DNA from 2 places in the Streptomyces sp. NPDC050806 genome. Region 2 is predicted to be linked to the other one. Evidence: riboswitches for the same ligand, from Rfam matches in the RefSeq annotation. Region 2 holds a riboswitch; the other holds the start of a gene.
What was found. Region 2 has a riboswitch for thiamine pyrophosphate ahead of thiM (hydroxyethylthiazole kinase). Riboswitches for the same ligand answer to the same signal wherever they lie in the genome.
Positions count from the first base shown of each region.

Region 1: it holds a riboswitch for thiamine pyrophosphate, as region 2 does, so the genes downstream of both, thiO (glycine oxidase ThiO) here and thiM (hydroxyethylthiazole kinase) in region 2, are expected to answer to the same signal.

Region 1 covers NZ_JBVJIF010000003.1:338,085-347,760, forward strand. The annotation lists gene metF (methylenetetrahydrofolate reductase [NAD(P)H]) at 1-695, opposite strand, end outside; gene thiE (thiamine phosphate synthase) at 868-1,518, opposite strand; gene ACZ6WH_RS10825 (Rv2175c family DNA-binding protein) at 1,601-1,966, opposite strand; gene ACZ6WH_RS10830 (NAD(P)/FAD-dependent oxidoreductase) at 2,057-3,235, opposite strand; TPP riboswitch at 3,433-3,546, shown strand; gene thiO (glycine oxidase ThiO) at 3,544-4,770, shown strand; gene thiS (sulfur carrier protein ThiS) at 4,767-5,012, shown strand; gene ACZ6WH_RS10845 (thiazole synthase) at 5,022-5,864, shown strand; gene pknB (Stk1 family PASTA domain-containing Ser/Thr kinase) at 5,921-7,894, shown strand; gene ACZ6WH_RS10855 (deoxyribonuclease IV) at 7,943-8,845, shown strand; gene ACZ6WH_RS10860 (DUF4396 domain-containing protein) at 8,914-9,399, shown strand; gene ACZ6WH_RS10865 (sulfite oxidase-like oxidoreductase) at 9,440-9,676, opposite strand, start outside.
Region 2 covers NZ_JBVJIF010000010.1:385,799-395,474, reverse strand. The annotation lists gene ACZ6WH_RS31210 (HelD family protein) at 1-1,532, opposite strand, end outside; gene ACZ6WH_RS31205 (purine-cytosine permease family protein) at 1,735-3,108, opposite strand; TPP riboswitch at 3,168-3,264, shown strand; gene thiM (hydroxyethylthiazole kinase) at 3,268-4,104, shown strand; gene thiE (thiamine phosphate synthase) at 4,101-4,787, shown strand; gene ACZ6WH_RS31190 (DedA family protein) at 4,962-5,738, opposite strand; partial or broken gene ACZ6WH_RS31185 (lysophospholipid acyltransferase family protein) at 5,731-6,261, opposite strand; partial or broken gene ACZ6WH_RS31180 (GNAT family N-acetyltransferase) at 6,544-7,044, opposite strand; gene ACZ6WH_RS31175 (GNAT family N-acetyltransferase) at 7,261-8,004, opposite strand; gene ACZ6WH_RS31170 (penicillin-binding transpeptidase domain-containing protein) at 8,965-9,676, shown strand, end outside.

The DNA.
Region 1 (9,676 bases), on a different contig from region 2:
AACCGCTCGATCTGCCGGACGTTCGTGACGGGCATGATCTCCGGGATGATCGGCGTTTCGCAACCGGCGGCGGCCACCCGGTCACGAAGGCGCAGATAGTCCTCTGCGTTGAAGAACATCTGGGTGATCGCGAAGTCGGCGCCCGCACGGCACTTGTCCACGAAGTGCCGGATGTCGGTGTCCCAGTCGGTCGAGCGCGGGTGCATCTCGGGGAAGGCCGCGACGCCGACGCAGAAGTCGCCGGACTCCTTGATCAGCCGGACCAGCTCGGCGGCGTACTCGATGCCCTCGGGGTGGCGCACCCACTCGCCCATCGGGTCGCCGGGCGGGTCGCCGCGCAGCGCGAGCATGTTGCGGATCCCGGCGCCTGCGTACTGGCCGATGATGTTCCGCAGGTCGGCGAGGGAGTGGTTGACCGCGGTCAGGTGGGCGACCGGGGTGAGGGTGGTGTCCGTGGCGATCCGCTCGGTCGCGCGGACGGTGCCCTCACGGGAGGTGCCGCCGGCGCCGTACGTCACCGACACGAAGGTCGGCGCGACGGCCTCGATCCGGCGAATGGCCTTCCACAGAGTCCGCTCGCCCTTCTCGGTCTTGGGGGCGGCGAACTCGAACGAATAGGACCGCTTGCCCGATGCGAGCAGTTCACGCACCGTACGCGCGCGGTCAGTCCTGGTGGAAGGGGTACCTAGGGCCATACCGGCAGGTTAACCACCGGCCTGGCAGCCCCCCAACCACGCCTTGCGAAATGCCCCGGTTTGCCGGGCTCCTGTTCACCAGTCGGACACTTCACGTCAGACCACTGCTCACTGCCCCGGACTTCGTGACGCTCCGTATGCGTGCGCCGTCACTCCGGGTGCGCGTCGCGCGTCAGACGTCGTACGCGCGGATCCGCTTCGCCAGCGCGGCCGCGGCGGCGCCGGGGTCCGCCGCCTCGGTGATCGCGCGCACCACCACGACGCGGCGGGCGCCTGCGGCCAGCACCTCGTCCAGGTTGTCCGCGTCGATGCCGCCGATGGCGAACCAGGGACGTGCGGGGCTCTGCGCGGCGGTGTACCGCACGAGGTCCAGGCCCGGGGCGTGCCGCCCGGGCTTGGTGGGGGTGGGCCAGCAGGGGCCCGTGCAGAAGTAGTCCACGCCCGGCGCGGTCAGGGCGGCGTCGACCTCCGCCTCCGCGTGCGTGGAGCGGCCTATGAGCACGTCGTCACCGAGGACGGCGCGGGCCGCCGGGACCGGCAGGTCGCCCTGGCCGAGGTGGAGCACGTCGGAGCCGATGGCGTGCGCGACGTCCGCGCGGTCGTTGACCGCGAGCAGCTTGCCGTGCCGCTTGCAGGCGTCGGCGAAGACCTCCAGGTGGGTCAGCTCCTCGCCGGCCTCCATGCCCTTGTCGCGCAACTGCACGATGTCCACGCCCGAGGAGAGCACGGCGTCCAGGAACTCCGGCAGATCGCCCTGCTCCTTGCGTGCCCCCGTGCAGAGGTACAGCCGGGCGTCGGACAGGGCCTGTCGTGCGGTGCTCATCGGGTGCTCCCCCCAGTCCGGGCGTACGGACCGGATCTGCCGGTCCGTACGCCCTGCGGTTACGGCGGTGATGACGGGTGTGTCAGACGGCGAGCGCCTGCGCCCGGCGCTTCACCTCCGTGCCGCGATTCTCACGCAGCGCCTGCGCCGGCGTGCCCGGCAGGGTCTCATCGGCGGTGAACAGCCACTCCAGCATCTCTTCGTCGGTGAAGCCGTCGTCCCGGAGGAGCGTCAGCGTCCCCACCAGGCCCTTGACGACCTTTCCGTCCTTGATGAACTCGGCCGGCACATGGAGGGCCCTGTTCTCACCGCGGCGCACCGCGATCAGCTGGCCCTCCTTGACCAGCTGCCGGACCCGCGTCACCTCGACGCCGAACTCCTCGGCGATGTCGGGAAGCGTGAGCCAGGCGGAAACCAGTCCATCGATCTTTGCGTCAATCTCGGTCACACCCCAAGCGTGCCATCCCCCACTGACAGTCGGTAGCCGGGCATCGCCATCAGTGCACACCACCGGCCACACCAGGGGTCCGGCCGCTCCTCAGAGCCCGGGCAGCGCAGCCGACTTCAGCGGCACCGAGGCGTCGGCGGCGCGTGCCCGGTCCAGCCGGGCGCCGCGCTCGATGAGCTTGCGGCCCTGCGCCAGATCGCGCGGCCTGCCCACCGCCAGCAGCGCCACCAGAGCGCCCTCCCGCAGCCACAGCGCCGTCCACGCCGCGCTCCCCGGGTCACCGCGCCAGACCAGCTCGTCGGCGACCGGGCTGTACCCGGCGCACTGCACGAAGCGGCCGAACTGCTCCGACCAAAAGTAGGGCACCGGGTCGTACACCGTGCCCTCCGCCTCGCACCGGGCGATGTTCGTGGCGACCGTGCGCGGCCCCTGAAGGGCGTTGTCCCAGTGGTGCACGAGGAGGCGGCGCCCGTAGCGCGCGGAGGGGAAGGAGGCGCAGTCGCCGACCGCGTACACATCGGGCAGCGAGGTGCGCAGCCGCTCGTCGGCCCGTACGGAGCGGTCCTCGCACAGCTCGACGCCCGAGCCGGCCAGCCAGTCGGTGGCGCACCGCGACCCGATGCCGATCACCACGGCGTCCGCGGGCAGTGACGTGCCGTCCGCGAGCACGACGGCGCCCTCCTTCACGGCGGCGACCCGGGTGCCCGTACGGAGCACGGCGCCCGCGTCGGCGTACCAGCGGGCCATGTGGGCGGCGACCTCCTCGGGCAGCGCGCCGGCCAGCGGGCGGTCCGCCGCCTCCACGACGGTGACCGCGCAGCCGGCCTCACGGGCGGCGGTGGCGAACTCCGCGCCGATCCAGCCGGCGCCCACCACCACGACGCGCTGCTGCGCCGAGAGCACCGGGCGCAGCCGCTCGGCGTCGTCCAGGGTGCGCAGCACGTGGACGCCCGGGACGCCCTCGCTCCCGGGGAGGGTGGTCGCCTCGGCCCCCGTGGCGATGACCAGGCAGTCGTACGGAACGGGGCCGGTGTCCGTCAGCACCTCGTGCGCGTCGGCGGCGAGTCCGGTGACCCGCCGGCCGAGCTCCAGGTCGATGCCGAGGGAGGCGAAGTCGACGTCGAAGGCCGAGCCGTCCGCCTTGCCCAGCAGCACCGCCTTGGAGAGCGGCGGCCGGTCGTAGGGCGGGTGGGGTTCGGCGCCGAGCAGGGTGATCGTGCCGCGCCAGCCCTGTTCGCGCAGGGCAACGGCGGTCTGCACGCCCGCCATCCCCGCGCCGACGATGACGACGCGGCGCGAGCGGTCGGGGGTCCGCGAGTACTTGCTCTGCTGGCTCACTCGATCACTCTAGGACGCGGTCCTTCGACTGGCTCAGCACCGCGCGACGAGATCTCTGACACAGGGTCACGGTCCGGCCGCGCAGAGCACCCTTACGACGCGTCGGGCACGCGTACTACTCTGACGGCATCTGTACTCGCGGGAGCCCGGACGCACCGGGCTGAGAGGGAGGCTGCGGCGGCCTCCGACCGTACGAACCTGATCCGGGTCATGCCGGCGAAGGGAGGGGCTGGACACTCATGCATCCACCTGCACGTATGTCGCCGGGGACGGCTTCCGGGCACCCCGACGTGGTGATCGTCGGGGGCGGTCTGGCGGGGCTCGTGACGGCCTGGCGCGCCGCCCAGCGGGGCCTGCGCACGACGGTCGTGGATCCGGCGCCGGGCGGCGGCGCGGCGCGCGTCGCGGCCGGCATGCTGGCCGCCGTCACCGAGCTGCATTACGGCGAAGAAACGCTCCTTGGGCTGAATCTCGACTCTGCCGCGCGCTACCCGGCGTTCGCCGCCGAGCTGGCCGAGGCGAGCGGCCGGGAGCTGGGGTACCGGCGGTGCGGCACGCTCGCCGTGGCCCTGGACGCCGACGACCGCGCCCACCTGCGCGAGCTGCACGCGCTGCAGCACCGCTGCGGCCTGGACTCGGAGTGGCTGACGGGCCGCGAGTGCCGGAAGCTCGAACCGATGCTCGCGCCGGGTGTGCGCGGCGGACTCCGGGTGGACGGTGACCACCAGATCGACCCGCGGCGGCTCGCCACGGCCCTGCTGACGGCCTGCGAGCGGGCCGGGGTGGCGTTCGTACGGGACCGGGCCGGACGGCTCTCCGTCGCCGACGGCCGGGCCACGGGCGTCGAGCTGGCGGACGGCACGCCGCTGCCGGCCGGGCAGGTCGTGCTGGCGGCCGGCAGCTTCAGCGGACTGCTGGCCGGGGTGCCGGAGCACGTGCGGCCGCCGGTCCGGCCGGTCAAGGGCCAGGTGCTGCGGCTGAAGATCCCCGCCGCGTACGGCCCGTTCCTCTCCCGCACCGTGCGCGCCGTCGTACGCGGCGGCCCGCTCTACCTGGTGCCGCGCGAGAACGGTGACATGGTCGTCGGCGCCACCAGTGAGGAGCTGGGCTGGGACACCACGGTGACCGCGGGCGGCGTCTACGAGCTGCTGCGCGACGCGCACGAGCTGGTGCCGGGCATCACGGAGCTGCCGCTGGTCGAGACGATCGCCGGGCTGCGTCCGGGCTCGCCCGACAACGCGCCGCTCCTCGGCCCCAGCGCGCTGCCCGGCCTCCTGATGGCCACCGGCCACTTCCGCAACGGCGTGCTGCTCACCCCGGTCACCGGCGACATCATGGCCCACGCGCTGACCGCCGGCGAGCTGCCCGAAGAGGCGCGGCCCTTCACGCCGCTGCGCTTCGGGCCCGCAGTCGCCTCTTCCCCCTCTTCGGCGCAGCGCGCCGCACTTCAGGAGCAGACCGCATGACCCTCCAGCAGGCACCCGAAGCCGCCTCCGGGCCGGCGCCCGTGACCGTCTCCGTGAACGGCGAGCCCCGCGAGGTACCGGCAGGGCTGCCGCTCGACCGGCTCGTGGCGACGCTGACCACCGCTGCCGGCGGGGTGGCCGCGGCCGTCAACGAGGAGGTCGTGCCGCGCGGCCAGTGGCCGGCGACCCCGCTCGGTGCCGGGGACCGCATCGAGGTGCTCACCGCAGTACAGGGAGGCTGATCCGTACAGATGACCGAAACGCACACCCTCGAAGAGACGGCCGCCCCCGAGGCGGCGCCCGCGGCGGACCCGCTGGTCATCGCCGGTACCGCCGTCCGCTCCCGGCTGATCATGGGGACCGGCGGTGCGCCGAGCCTGGACATCATGGAGCGCTCGCTGCTCGCCTCGGGCACCGAGCTGACCACCGTGGCGATGCGCAGGCTGGACCCGACGGTGCAGGGTTCGGTGCTCTCCGTACTGAACAGGCACGGCATCCGGACACTGCCGAACACCGCGGGCTGCTACACCGCCGGCGAGGCGGTGCTCACCGCCCGGCTGGCCCGTGAGGCGCTCGGCACGGACTGGGTGAAGCTGGAGGTCGTCGCCGACGAGCGGACCCTGCTGCCGGACCCGGTGGAGCTGCTGGACGCGGCCGAGACGCTGGTCGACGACGGGTTCACCGTCCTGCCGTACACCAACGACGACCCGGTGCTGGCACGCAAGCTGGAGGACGTGGGCTGCGCGGCGATCATGCCGCTGGGCTCCCCCATCGGCTCCGGGCTCGGCATCCGCAACCCGCACAACTTCCAGCTGATCACCGAGCGGGCCGGGGTGCCGGTCATCCTGGACGCCGGGGCCGGCACGGCCTCGGACGCCGCGCAGGCGATGGAGCTGGGGTGCGCCGCGGTGATGCTGGCCTCGGCGGTGACCAGGGCGCAGGAGCCGGTCCTGATGGCGCACGCCATGCGGCACGCGGTCGAGGCGGGCCGACTGGCGTACCGGGCGGGCCGGATTCCGCGCCGCCACTTCGCCGAGGCGTCCTCGCCGGCCGCGGGTCTGGCCGAGCTGGACCCGGAGCGGCCCGCCTTCTGAGCGATCTGCGCCAGGGGCGTGAGGCGGGTGGACGGCTGCTCGTAGACTCGTCTGCCGTGGACACCACCCTCCAGGACCCCATGGTCGGACAGCTGCTCGACGGCCGTTACCGCGTAGAGGCGCGGATCGCCGCCGGCGGGATGGCGACGGTCTACCGCGCCGTCGACACCCGGCTGGACCGGGTGCTCGCCCTGAAGGTGATGCACCCGTCCCTGGTCGCGGACGCCTCGTTCGTCGAGCGCTTCATCCGGGAGGCGAAGTCGGTCGCCCGGCTCTCGCACCCGAACGTGGTCGGCGTGTTCGACCAGGGCACGGACGGTTCGTACGTGTACCTCGCGATGGAGTACGTCGCGGGGTGCACCCTGCGGGACGTGCTGCGCGAGCGCGGCGCCCTGCAGCCCCGCGCCGCGCTGGACATCCTGGAGCCGATCCTGGCGGCGCTGGGCTCCGCGCACCGCGCCGGCATGATCCACCGCGACATGAAGCCGGAGAACGTCCTGATCGGGGACGACGGCCGGGTCAAGGTCGCCGACTTCGGACTGGTCCGGGCGGTCGACACGCACACCACGGCCTCCACCGGCACGGTCCTGGGCACCGTCGCCTACCTCGCGCCCGAGCAGATCGAGGACGGCGGCGCGGACACCCGCGCGGACGTCTACGCCTGCGGCGTGACGCTGTACGAGATGCTCACCGGCAGCAAGCCGCACGACGGCGGCACCGCGGCCCAGGTGCTCTACCAGCACCTCCACGAGGACGTGCCGCCGCCCTCCGGGCTCGTGCCGGGGCTGCCGCCCGAGCTGGACGACCTGGTGGTCGAGGCGACCGCGCGCAACCCCGAGGTGCGCCCGCAGGACGCGGTCACCCTCCTCGCGCTGGCCAGGAACGCCCGCGCGGCGCTCACCGAGGAGCAGCTGGACGCGGTGCCTCCGGGCGCGAAGCCGGCGACCGGTACGGCGGGCTCGGAGGACCGCACGAGCGTGATCCAGCGCGCCGCCGCGGTGCAGCTCTCGCTGCCCGGTACGGACGACGCCGACGACGCCGCGGGGCACACCAGCCGGCTGCCGACGGCGGCCGGCGCGGACGCGCGGACCGACCGGCTGCCCACCGCGGGCGGCGGACGACGCGCGGGGACCTCCCGCGTGCCGCGCCGCAGGACGCTCACCGTGGTGCTCGCCGTGCTGGCGGCCCTGCTGCTCGGCACGGGCGCCTGGTACGTCACCACCGGCCAGTTCACGACCGTGCCCGCGGTGCTGGACATGACGCAGGCCAAGGCCGAGCGGACGCTGCACGACGCCGGACTGGACGTGAACGTGGCGCATGCCTACAGCTCCACCGTGGAGCGCGGGCACGTGATCTCCACCGCCCCGGAGAACGGCAAGCGCATCCGGGGCACCGGCACGGTCACCGTCACCCTCTCCAAGGGCCCGGACATCGTCTCCGTACCCGACCTGTCGGGCACCCCGGTGGCCGACGCGCGGCGCAAGCTGCGCGACCGGGGGCTGACGCCGGGTACCGAGCGCAAGACGTTCAGCGACGAGGTGGCCAAGGGCTCGGTGATCCGTACGGACCCGGCCGCGGGGGCGAAGCGGCGGCCCGATACGGCGGTGGCGCTGACCGTGAGCCGGGGCCGCGCGATCGACGTGCCGGACGTGGTCGGCGACGAGCGGGCCGACGCGGCGGACGAGCTGCGCGAGGCCGGCTTCCGGGTGAAGACCGCCACGCAGCCGGTGTACTCCCCCGAGGACAAGGGCACGGTCGCGCGGCAGTCCCCGGGTGAGGGGAAGACGCTGGGCGAGGGCGACACGGTGACGCTCACGCTGTCCAAGGGCCCGCAGATGGTCGAGGTGCCGGACGTCGGGGGCGAGAAGGCCGCCGACGCGAAGAAGACGCTGGAGGACGCGGGCTTCGAGGTCGAGGTGAAGAAGCCGTTCCTCTTCCCGTCGGACACGGTCGACAGCCAGTCCGTCGACGCGGGCGACACCGCCCCGAAGGGCAGCACGATCACGATCACGCTGGACAGCAAGCTGTGAGGCGTACCTGACAGTCGGGGGCGCCCGGCCGCCTGGCACCCTTGACGGGTGAGCACTTCCCCGCAGCGCGCCCGTGAGCGCAATCCGATCGGCGGCCACGTCCCGGTGGCCGGCGGTCTCGCCAAGGTCGGCATCCCGTACGCGGCGGACATCGGCGGCGAGGCCGTCCAGGTCTTCGTCGCCAACCCGCGCGGCTGGGCCACCCCGCCCGGCAATCCGATGCAGGACGAGGCGTTCCGCGCGGCCTGCGCGGAGCGTGCGATCCCGGCGTACGTGCACGCGCCGTACCTGATCAACTTCGGCTCGCACACCCCGGCGACGGTCGAGAAGTCCGTGGAGTCCCTGCGGCACTCGCTGCGCCGTGGTCGCGAGATCGGGGCGCTCGGCGTGGTCGTGCACACCGGCTCGGCGACCGGCGGACGGGAGCGGGCGACGGCGCTGGCGCAGGTGCGGGAGCACCTGCTGCCGCTGCTGGAGGAGCTGACGCACGACGACGACCCGTGGCTGCTGCTGGAGTCGACCGCCGGACAGGGCGCCTCGCTGTGCTCGCTGGCGGAGGACCTGGGCCCGTACCTGGACGCGCTGGACCGGCACCCGAAGGCCGGGCTCTGCCTGGACACCTGCCACGCGTTCGCCGCCGGGCACGACATGGCGGCGCCGGGCGGCACGAAGGCGCTGCTGGACGAGCTGGTGGCGGTGGCCGGCGAGGGCCGGCTGAAGCTGATCCACGCCAATGACTCCAAGGACGTGGCGGGGGCGCACAAGGACCGCCACGAGAACATCGGGTCCGGCCACATCGGCGCCGAGCCGTTCGGGGAGCTGTTCCGGCACCCGGCGACCGCGGGCGTGCCTCTGGTGATCGAGACGCCGGGCGGCAAGGAGGGCCATGCGGCGGACGTGGCCCGGCTGAAGGCGCTGCGGGACGGCGGAGACACACCCGGGACTCCTTGAGGAATACCCTAGGGGGGTATACGGTTCCCGTCTTCGGCGGGAATCGTTCCTTCTGGATGGGGGCTTCCATGCAGCAGCATCAGCACGCACCGGCCGGACACCACGAGCACGCCCACACCCCGGCCGGCTGGGCGATGGCCGCGAAGGCCACCCTGCACTGCCTCACGGGGTGCGCGATCGGCGAGGTCCTCGGCATGGTGATCGGCACCGCACTGGGCTGGCACAACGTGCCGACGATGATCCTCGCCATCGTCCTGGCGTTCGTCTTCGGCTACTCACTCACGCTGCGCGGCGTCCTGCGGGCCGGGGTGGGCTTCCGGGCCGCCGTCAAGGTCGCACTGGCCGCCGACACCCTCTCGATCGCGGTGATGGAGCTGATCGACAACGGCGTGATCGCTCTCGTGCCGGGCGCGATGGACGCCCATCTGTCGGAGTGGCTGTTCTGGGGAGCGCTGGCGTTCTCGCTGGTCATGGCGTTCCTGGTGACCACACCCGTGAACCGCTGGATGATCGGCCGCGGCAAGGGGCACGCCGTGGTGCACCAGTACCACTGAGGGCGGCCGGGAACCGCAGGAGTGCCGAGGGGCGTACGGCTCAGAGTTCCGGGCCGTCGCCCGGTACCTCCTGGTAGGAGTAGCGCTGCTCACGCCACGGGTCGCCGAGGTTGTGGTAGCCGCGCTCTTCCCAGAAGCCGCGGCGGTCCGCCCTCATGTACTCGATGCCGCGGACCCATTTGGGGCCCTTCCACGCGTACAGGTGCGGCACGACGAGCCGTACGGGGAAACCGTGCTCGGCAGTGAGCAGCTCGCCGTCCCGGTGACTGGCGAAGAG
Region 2 (9,676 bases):
GTGCGGTGGTCGGTCTCCTCCTGCCGGTCGGCGAGCAACTCGGCGTCGATGAGGTCCTGAACGCCCAGTACCTCCGAATCCTCGTCGTCCTTGCCCTCGAACTCGTGCGTGCGCGAGGCGTACGCGAGGTCGATCACGCCCTGTGCGTAGGCGATCCGCTCCTGGCGCTCGGCCTCGGCGGCGGCCTGCGCGGCCGAGTCGTCGTCGCCGAGCAGCTCGGCGGCCTCGTCCAGCAGCGGGATGTCGGCGGCGGTCCACTCGCCGCCGTCGCGCCGGATCGCGGCCGCGTCGGCCTCGGGGAGGTGTACCGGGTCGGCGAGGAAGTCGGTGACCAGCTGCTGCGGGGTGAGGGCCGGCCAGAGGTCGGCGATGGCGGCGTGCACCTCGCCGCTGGCCGCGACGCCCTTGCCGAGCTGGGCGATGTCGTCGGGCCCGAGGAAGTTCGGGCCACCGTACGGGTCGGCGCCGAGCCGGTCGGCGAGCTGGGCGGTCAGCGCGTCGATGATGCGGAAAGCGAAGTGCGGGCGGGCGAGGTTGTGCGGCAGCCTGGTCTCGCGCGCCTGGTGGCGGGCCTCCAGGACGATGTCGGCGTCCAGCAGCAGATCGCCGTCCTCGTGCGGGACGATCGTGTCCGGCTCGGGCAGCCGCTGCCGGTCGCGTACGTACGCGGCCAGCGCGTCGGCCATCGCGGCACCGCCCTTGACCGCGGCGGCCCGGGGCGTGTCGGTCCCGGTGGCGGTGACGCCGGGGAAGAGTTCGCCGGGCGAGGCGAGCAGCACGCCGGTCTCGCCGAGCGCGGGCAATACCTCGCCGATGTAGCCGAGGAACGCCGGGTTGGGGCCGACGATGAGGACCGCGCGCCGGGCGAGCACTTCGCGGTGGGCGTAGAGCAGGTACGCGGCGCGGTGCAGGGCGACGACGGTCTTGCCGGTGCCGGGGCCGCCCTCGACGACCATGACGCCGCGGTGCGGGGCGCGGATGATGCGGTCCTGCTCGGCCTGGATGGTCTGCACGATGTCGTGCATGCGGCCGGTGCGGGCCGCGTCCAGCGCCGCGAGCAGCACGGTGTCGGCGTCGGTGCCCTCGTGGCCGGTGCGCACCGTGTCGGCGAGGTCCATCAGCTCGTCGTGCAGGGCGGTGACGCGGCGCCCTTCGGTGGAGATGTGGCGCCGGCGGCGCAGCCCCATCGGGGTGTGGCCGGTGGCGAGGTAGAAGGGGCGCGCGACGTCGGCGCGCCAGTCGATGACCAGCGGCGTGTGCTCGGCGTCGTCGCGCCGGATGCCGATCCGGCCGATGTGGTGGTCGCTGCCGTCACGGAAGGAGAGCCGGCCGAAGCACAGGCCGTGCTCGCCCGCGTCGAGGGCGGCGAGCACGCCGGCCTGCTCGGCGACGGTCACGTCCCGCTCCAGCCGCGCCTGCATCGTGCCGGCGTCGGCGACCGCGAGGGCGCCCTGGACCGCGGCGCCCGCCCCGGCGCGCAGCTCGCCGAGGCGCTCGTAGAGCATGTCGATGAATTCCTGCTCGCGGCGCATCTCCTCGTCGGCGGCCCGGTCCGGCCCCACGCCCGATTCCCCGCCCGGCACCTGGATTGACAATTCGACTCCCGCCTGGTTAAGATGACTCCAGTTAGCTTCGCCCTGCCTGAAATATTTCTTGGCATGCGAATCTCCCAATATACGCGGAAGTCCACCCCGGCCGCCAATGCGACCGGGGTTTTGTTGTGTCCGGCAGAGGTCAGTCGCGGCGTGCGCGGCGCAGCCGAAGCGGCGCGTAGACCGCCACCGAGACGACGAAGGCCACGTAGTACGCCAGGTCCGCGCCGTGCAGCGCCTCGGCGACCGGGCCGACGTACAGCGAAGTGTTCATGAAGGGCACCGCGACGGCGAACGCACCTACAAAGGCGAGCACCGCCGGCCACCACGGCTGCGGACGGGCGAATTCCTCGTGCACCTCGACCGGCCGGCCGCCGCGCGCCCTCGCGCGGGCGAGCCAGTCGACCACGACGACACCGATGAAGCCGGGAATCCAGTAACCGACGAAGAGCAGCACGTTCTGGAAACGGGCCGTGGTGTCGGCGGCGTGCATCCACAGCACGAGCAGGAAACCGAGCACGGCGGCGACGGCCGCGGCGAGCGGCCGGGGGATGCGCACGCCCGCCGTCTGCAGCGCCAGCGAGCCGCTGTAGTCGTTCATGGCGTTGCTGCACACCGCGGACGCGGCGATGGCCAGCAGCCCGAAGGCGCCGAGCGCCCCGCCACCGAGCAGTTCCTGCACGCCCGCCGCCGTCTGGTCGGTGAACAGGCCCGCGGCCCACAGGCCGAGCGTCTGCACCCAGAGGTACGCGGCGGCCATGCCGAGCAGCGTGTACCAGAACATCCGCTGCCGGGACGCCGAGCGCGGCAGGTACCGGCTGAAGTCCGAGGCGTACGGCGCCCAGGAGATCGCCAGGCTCAGCGCGACGGTGGTGGTCAGCAGGAACGCGCCGGCCCGGTCCGCGCCGTGCGCGCTGGCGGCCGACGGCAGCGGAACACCGTTCAGGAGCTTGACGCTGAGGGCGAGGAAGGCCGCACCCAGCACGAAGGTCATCACGGTCTGGAGGCGGTGGATGGCCTCGTACCCGAGGACGCCGACGACGCCCTGGAGCAGCAGCACCGTCAGCGCACCCAGCCAGAACGGCCAGCCCACCAGCCGGGCCAGCGCATCCCCGCCGAACAGTCCGATCAGTGCGTCCCAGGCGATGGAGGACAGCCATTGGAGGACGCCGGGCAGTACGACACCGCGGCCGAACGCCAGCCGGGAGAGCGGGAGTTGGCCGGTACCGGTGAGACTCCCCCACGTGCCGAGGTACGCGGACGGGGCGGCGCCGAGCAGCGTGCCGAGCGCCATCGCGGCGAACGCCGTCCAGAAGTCGAGCCCGAGGCCGATGCCGACGGTGCCGGTGAACACGCCGGTCATGGTCAGGTTGGGCGCGAACCACACGGTGAAGAGGCGGCCGGGCCGGCCGTAGCGGTTGCCCTCCGGCACCGGGCCGATGCCGTGCCGCTCGACGGACAGATCGCCGGCTCCGGCGGGCATGCGCCCGTCGAAGACGGGCCTCTCGATGGTCATGGGGTTTCCAGAGGTCGGGGTTCCCGATCGGGAACGGGGTGCGGGTAGCATGGTGAGGCACACGAGACACGGGGTGCCCCATCTCAAGGGCTGAGATCACACCCGTCGAACCTGATCTGGATCGCACCAGCGAAGGGAATGTCACGGAGGAATGCCCCTATGACGCGTCCGGCCGACGACCTGCTCGCCTTCACCCGGCAGGCCCTCAACCGCGTACGCCATGAAACACCACTGGTCCAGTGCCTCACCAACCAGGTGGTCGCCAACTTCACGGCGAACGTCCTGCTCGCACTGGGCGCGGCCCCGGCGATGGTGGACATCCCCGAGGAGGCCGGCCCGTTCGCCGGCGCCGCCTCCGGGGTGCTGGTCAACCTGGGCACCCCGCACGCCGAGCAGCGCGCGGCCATGACCGAGGCGGTCGCTTCGGCGGCCGCCGCCGGCACACCCTGGGTGCTGGACCCGGTCGCGGTCGGGTCGCTGCCCGTGCGGACCGCGCTGGCGCGCGAACTCGTCGCCCAGGGCCCGGCCGTCGTCCGCGGCAACGCCTCGGAGATCATCGCGGTTGCCGGGACCGGCGGCGGCGGGCGCGGCGTGGACGCCACCGACGAGGTCGAGTCGGCGGCCGCCGCCGCGGGTGAGCTGGCCCGCGCCACGGGTGCCGTGGTCGCGGTCTCCGGCCCCGTCGACCTGCTCACCGACGGCGAGCGGGCCGTACGCGTCGCCAACGGGGACCCGCTGCTGACGCGGGTGACCGGCGGCGGCTGCGCGCTGGGCGCGGTGCTCGCGGCGTTCGCGCCGCCGACCACGCCGGAGGACGCGGCGCGGGCCGACCGGCTCGCCGCCGCGACCGCCGCCGTGGCGGTCTACACCGTGGCCGCCGAGATCGCGGCGGAGCGCAGCGGCGGACCCGGGAGCTTCGCGGCCGCCTTCCTGGACGCGCTGTACGGCCTGGACGAGGAGACGCTCGGCAAGCGGGCGGCGATCTCGTGGGCGTGAACGGCACTCCCGCTGACGGCACTCCGGCCGCGCACCCCGACCTCTCCGTGTACCTGGTCACGGACGCGGCGCAGGCCGCGGCGTGCGGCCGGGACGTACCGGGCACGGTCGCCGAGGCCGTGGCGGGCGGCGTCACCGCCGTGCAGGTGCGCGAGAAGGACACCGACGCACGGGTCTTCCTGGAGACGGTGGTGCGGATCGCCGCGGTGCTGCCGGAACGGGTCGCGCTGTTCGTCAACGACCGGGTGGACGTGTACCTCGCGGCGCGTGCGGCCGGGGCGCGGGTGACCGGGGTTCATGTCGGCCAGTCCGACCTGCCGGTGGCCGCCGTCCGCTCGCTCGTCGGGCCGGACGCGGTGATCGGGCTGAGCGCCGCGACGGAGGAGGAGCTGCGGGCCGCCGCCAAGGAACCGGCCCGGGTCGACTACGTCGGCATCGGCGCGCTGCACGCGACCCGTACCAAGGCGGACGCGCCGCCGGAGCTGGGCGTCGAGGGCTTCGGCCGGCTGGCGCTGCCCACCCCGCTCCCGGCGGTCGCGATCGGCGGGGTGACGGTGGCGGACATGCCGCTGCTGCGGGCCACGGGCGCGGCGGGCGGTGCGATCGTCTCGGGCATCTGCGCCGCCCCCGAACCGCGGACCGCGGCACGCGCGTACGCGAAGGCCTGGTCCGGTAGGGCCTGACGGGCGGGTTCTCCCGGCGCCCGCCCGTGACGCAAGTCAGCTCGGCCAGTACCGGCTGACGGACACGGGCGGGGACTTCCCCGCGCGCCCGCCCGTGACGCACCTCAGCTCGGCCGGTACTCGGCCGGTGCCACCTGACGGGCAGGGACGGGGACATCCCAGCGCACCCACCCGTCACGCGCCTCGGTTGTACCGGTCCGCCCGTACCGCCGTCGGGCCGTCCGTCGGGCCATCCCTCGGGCCGTCCGGCAGGAGCGAGCCCTCGGAGGCATCCGGCAGGAGCGTGTCCTCGGCGGCAGGGGGGACGGTGCCGGCGACGACGGTCGTGCGGCCGGACGCGGCGCCCCGGCGTCGGGCGACCAGCCGGCGGGTGGCCTCCAGCAGTCCGACGATCACCAGGGCCAGCGCGAAGGCGAGCAGCAGTCCCTTCACCGGGTCCTCGGCGAAGGCCGCGCCGCCGAGGTACCCGATGGCCGTGCTGAGGACCGCCCACAGCGCGGCGCCTGCCGCGTCCAGCAGCACGAAGCGGCGGAACGGGAAGCGCAGGCTGCCGGTGGACAGCGCGGACGCCACCCGCCCGCCGGGCAGGAAGCGGCCCGCGACCACCAGCGACGTGGCGTGCCGCCCGACCATGGCACGCCCCCATGCGTACCGTTGCCGCCCCTTCTCGCCGCGGAGCAGCCGGCCGATCGCCTTCGGCCCTGCCCAGCGGCCGATGCAGTGACCGAGGCAGTCGCCGCCCAGCGCGCCCAGCGCGGCGACCACGGCCAGCAGCGCGAGCTGCGGAAGGTCGGGGCCGGTCAGCACGGCCACCGTCACCACCGTCGTCTCGCTCGGCATGAACGGCAGCAGCGCGTCCAGGCCGGCCACCAGCAGCACGATCAGCCAGAGCCAGGGCGAGTCCAGCTGCGTCTTGACCAGCTCGGCGAACTGGCCGAACAGCTCAGACATGGACCGGCGGCCGGCTGCCGCGGATCGCTGCGTGCGCCTCGGCGGCCAGCGCGCGCCGGTCCCCCGCGGGCTCCAGCCGGGGGTGCGCGGTCGCCCGTACCGTGAGGCCGTCGGCGCCGATCACTCTGTGCAGACAGCCGGCGAAGTCCTCCTCGCCGAGGAACGCGGCCACGGTGCTGGGCGCGCCGTGCTGCGCGTAGGTGATCGTCACCGGGCGGACGGGCGCCCCGGCGTCGAGCGCGGCCTGGAACGTCGCCCGCCGGAAGCCGCCGGTCTCCGTGCACCAGGTCGTGCCCTGCGGGAACACCAGGACCGAGCGGCCGGCGCGGAGCGTGGCGGCGAGCCGGCCGACGGTACGCGGCAGCGTGCGCAGCCCGTCCCGGTCGATGAACTCCGTCCCGGCTCTGCGCGCCGGCGTGCCGAAGAACGGCCACCCGGCGACCTCGCGCTTGGCCAGCGGGGTGGCGGACTCCACCGCCAGCACGGCGATGACGTCGAGCCAGGAGATGTGGTCCGCGACGATCAGCGTGCCGGGGCCGCCGGGACCGCGCGGCACACTGAGCGCCGGCGTACTGGTCTCCAGCCGCAGGCCGAGCGCGCGGAGCACGGCGCGGGCCCGGAGCCGCATGATCCGGGGGTCGGCGAGGCGCGGTCCAGCCGCCGCGCCGCGGGCCAGGGCCGCGTACCGGCGGGCCCGCTCGGCGCGGGGCACGAGGGGCACGGCGTGCGCGGTCGCTCCGCACACCCGGGCGCCGAGCCGCAGGTAGCCCCGGAAGAGCGGCGGGACGCGGGGGAGGGAGGGCTTGGCGGCGCACAGGGACCAGGCGCTCGCCGCGTCCGCTCCGCCGTCGCCGAGCGATACGGAGGCGCAGCCCGCGAGGTAGCGGTGGCCGGACAGCAGGACGTAGCGGGCGAGCGCGGCCCACATCAGGTTGATCACCGCGCCCGAGCGGTGGTCGGGGTGGACGCAGGAGCGGCCCGCCTCGATCATCGAGGAGCGGATGCCGGCCAGCGCACCGAGGTCGAACTCGCCGACGGAGCAGGCGCGTTCGGTACGGCCGGGCGGCAGCTGCCGGTAGGTGCCGACCACGTCGCCGGTGGCGGCCTCGGTGACGATCAGGTGGTCGGCGAGGTCGTCGAAGGCGTCGGTGTCGTGACCGGCAAGGGCCGGATCGAGGGTGGCGCCCAATTCCTCGCCGAACACCAGGTGACGGAGGCGCTGGGCGGCCCGCGCCTGCGCGGTGGAGTCCGCGAGGGAGGTGACGTAGGTGCTGGTCCCGGTGGTGGCGGGTGGCATCGTCGGCATGGTCTCGCGTCTCCGGTTCACTGGGTTTCCGCGGCGTGGGAGCCGGTCCTCGGCGGCCACGCACCCTTCCGAACCGACGGTAGGAGCGGGGTGCGTGGCGCCACAGTGCCCGAAGATCGGAGCCCGCCCCCGACCTTCGTCAGGGGCCGGTTCCACCGGCCGGAGGAGCACGGTTCCGCGGTGTCAGGGCGAACCCCTGGCCCTCCGGGAAAACCCTTACTCCCCCGGGAAGTGGCGTCGGTGGCGGTCGTCCATCCGTTCCGTGTCCAGCAGGAGAAAGAAGTCCGCGACACCGGAGTCCGGGTCGTGCGCCGGCGCTCCGCACATCCACGCGCCGGCCCGCAGGCAGCCGCGGAGCAGCGGCGGCAGCAGCGCGTAACTCGGCTCGTTCTCGCTCACGCCCTTCGGCGTCCAGGGGCGGTACGGGTGGACCCGCAGCTCGACCGGTACGCAGTGCTTCACGTTGCCGAGCAGCCAGGCGCTGGACGCGGCCTGGCCGCCGTCGTCCAGCGGGACGGACGCGCACCCGGCCAGGTAACGGGCGCCGTTCAGCAGGACGTACCGCGCGAGTCCGGCCCACATCAGGTCGAGCACCGTGCCGGTCCGGTGTCCGGGGTCGACGCACGAGCGGCCCGCCTCCACCAGCCGGCCGCGCAGCGGCTGGAGTGCGCGGAGGTCGAACTCGTCCTCCGCGCGCAGGGTTTCGGCGCGGCCCGGCGGCAGCAGCCGGCAGGTACCGACCACGTCGCCGCTCGCCGTGGCCGTCACGATCAGATGGTCCGCCGACGCGTCGGATCCGTCGGCTTCACGGCCCGCGCGCCGGGTGCGTGCGGTTGCTCCCTTCGCCTCGGCGAAGACCCGTTGGCGCAGCCGCTGGGCGGCCCGTATCTCCCCGGCCGTGTCGGCGATCGAGACGACATACGAACCGGTGGCCGCGACTGCGGTGGATCCCGAGAGCATGTGAAACGTTCTCCCTTCCTGGAGACGACCGGGCGCCGGCACAGCGCGCCCGGCGGAGCCGCACGCCGGGCGGCTGTTGCGCCGCTGGACCATGAAAGCCACGCGCGGCCCCCGGGGCCCGGCATCGGCCGAAAGCCACCGCCCGCGCCCGGCTTCCGGCAGGGCCTGTCGGAGTACCCCGGCAACGCGCCCGACAGGCCCTCCGGCCCGCTGTCCAGAGGCCGACCGGCCCATGCCCGCCGACCGCCGGCGGTGGCAGAATCCCAGTCGCTCCCGCGTCGCCCCCGCGTCGCGCCACGGCGGGCCGCGACGGCTAGTCCCAGCAGGTCCTGATGCCGAGGGAGACCGCGATGACGTGGACCGCTCCTTCCCTGCACCCGTGGTGGGCCGCTGTTCGCCACCGTCTCCGCACACAGCTCGTGCCGGTTTCCGCCCGGCCGCCCGTGGCGGGCGGTGCCGCGCTGTCCGGTCCCGCCGCCGCGCCGACCGGGCCGTCCCCGGTCGCGGTACGCCGGTACGCCGACCGCACCGTCATCGAGGTGCACCGCCCGATCCGCCCGACGGCCGAACCGCATCTGGGGCGGCTGCTCAACGCCGTCATCCGTCCCGGCAGCGGCAACGTGGTCGTCGATCTGCACCGGGTGGGCCGGGCCGGCGACACCGCGGCGCTCGTACGGCTGGCCGAAGTCCTGTGCGCCCACCACGAGGTGGAGTGCTCCATCGAGTACGAGGCCGCTTCGGCACCGGCGGTGCAACGGGCGCCGGAGGCCGTCGCCCGGTCGGCGCCGAGCAGACGCGGCCCGCCGCCGAACGGACCGCCCCGCTCCGGAACGGTATCCGTAGATCGCTATCCCATAACGGACTTCCGTTCGAATGCCTCGGTCACCCCATCTGCCCCGTACCGTACCTCTCGTTGCCCTCTTGAACTTGTTCAAGAGGCACTCAGGGGAGGGAGCGCGGATGCGCAGCGGGGTGAAGATCACCATTGTCGGCGGGGTGCTGACCGTCGTGGGCGGGGGCGTGCTGTACCTCGGCTACAACCTGGTCAACGGCGTCATGGGGTACGGCGGTTCGGAGACCACGGCACAGGCGGCGCCGGTACGGACCGGGCCGCCGAGCGCCGACGAGACGACGAAGACGGCCACGGCCTTCCTCGCCGCATGGGCGAAGGGCGACAACGCCACCGCCGCCGGCCTCACGGACAACCAGGCGGTCGCCCGCACCGAACTGGCCGGATTCCATGACCAGGCGCACTTCACCCACGTCGTGATCAAGCCCGGTGAGCGGAGCGGCACGACCGTTCCGTACACCGTCAAGGCCGAGGTGTCGTACGACGGGCGGACCAAGCCCCTGTCGTACGCCTCGGAACTGCGGATCGTGCGGGGCCGGACCACGCACAAGCCGCTGGTGGACTGGCGGTCCTCGGTGCTGCACCCGCAGCTCAGGGACGGCGAGTACCTGGTGACGGGGGCGAGCGAGACACCGGAGATCCGGGCCGTCGACCACGCGGGGCGGACGCTGACCAAGGAGGAGTACCCCTCGCTGGGCCCGCTGCTGGACGGCCTGCGGGAGAAGTACGGCAGGAAGGCCGGCGGCACGGCCGGCATCGAGTTGCGCATCGACAACGCGTCGGGCGAGCCCGCGCGCACCCTGCTCACCCTCCGCAAGGGCC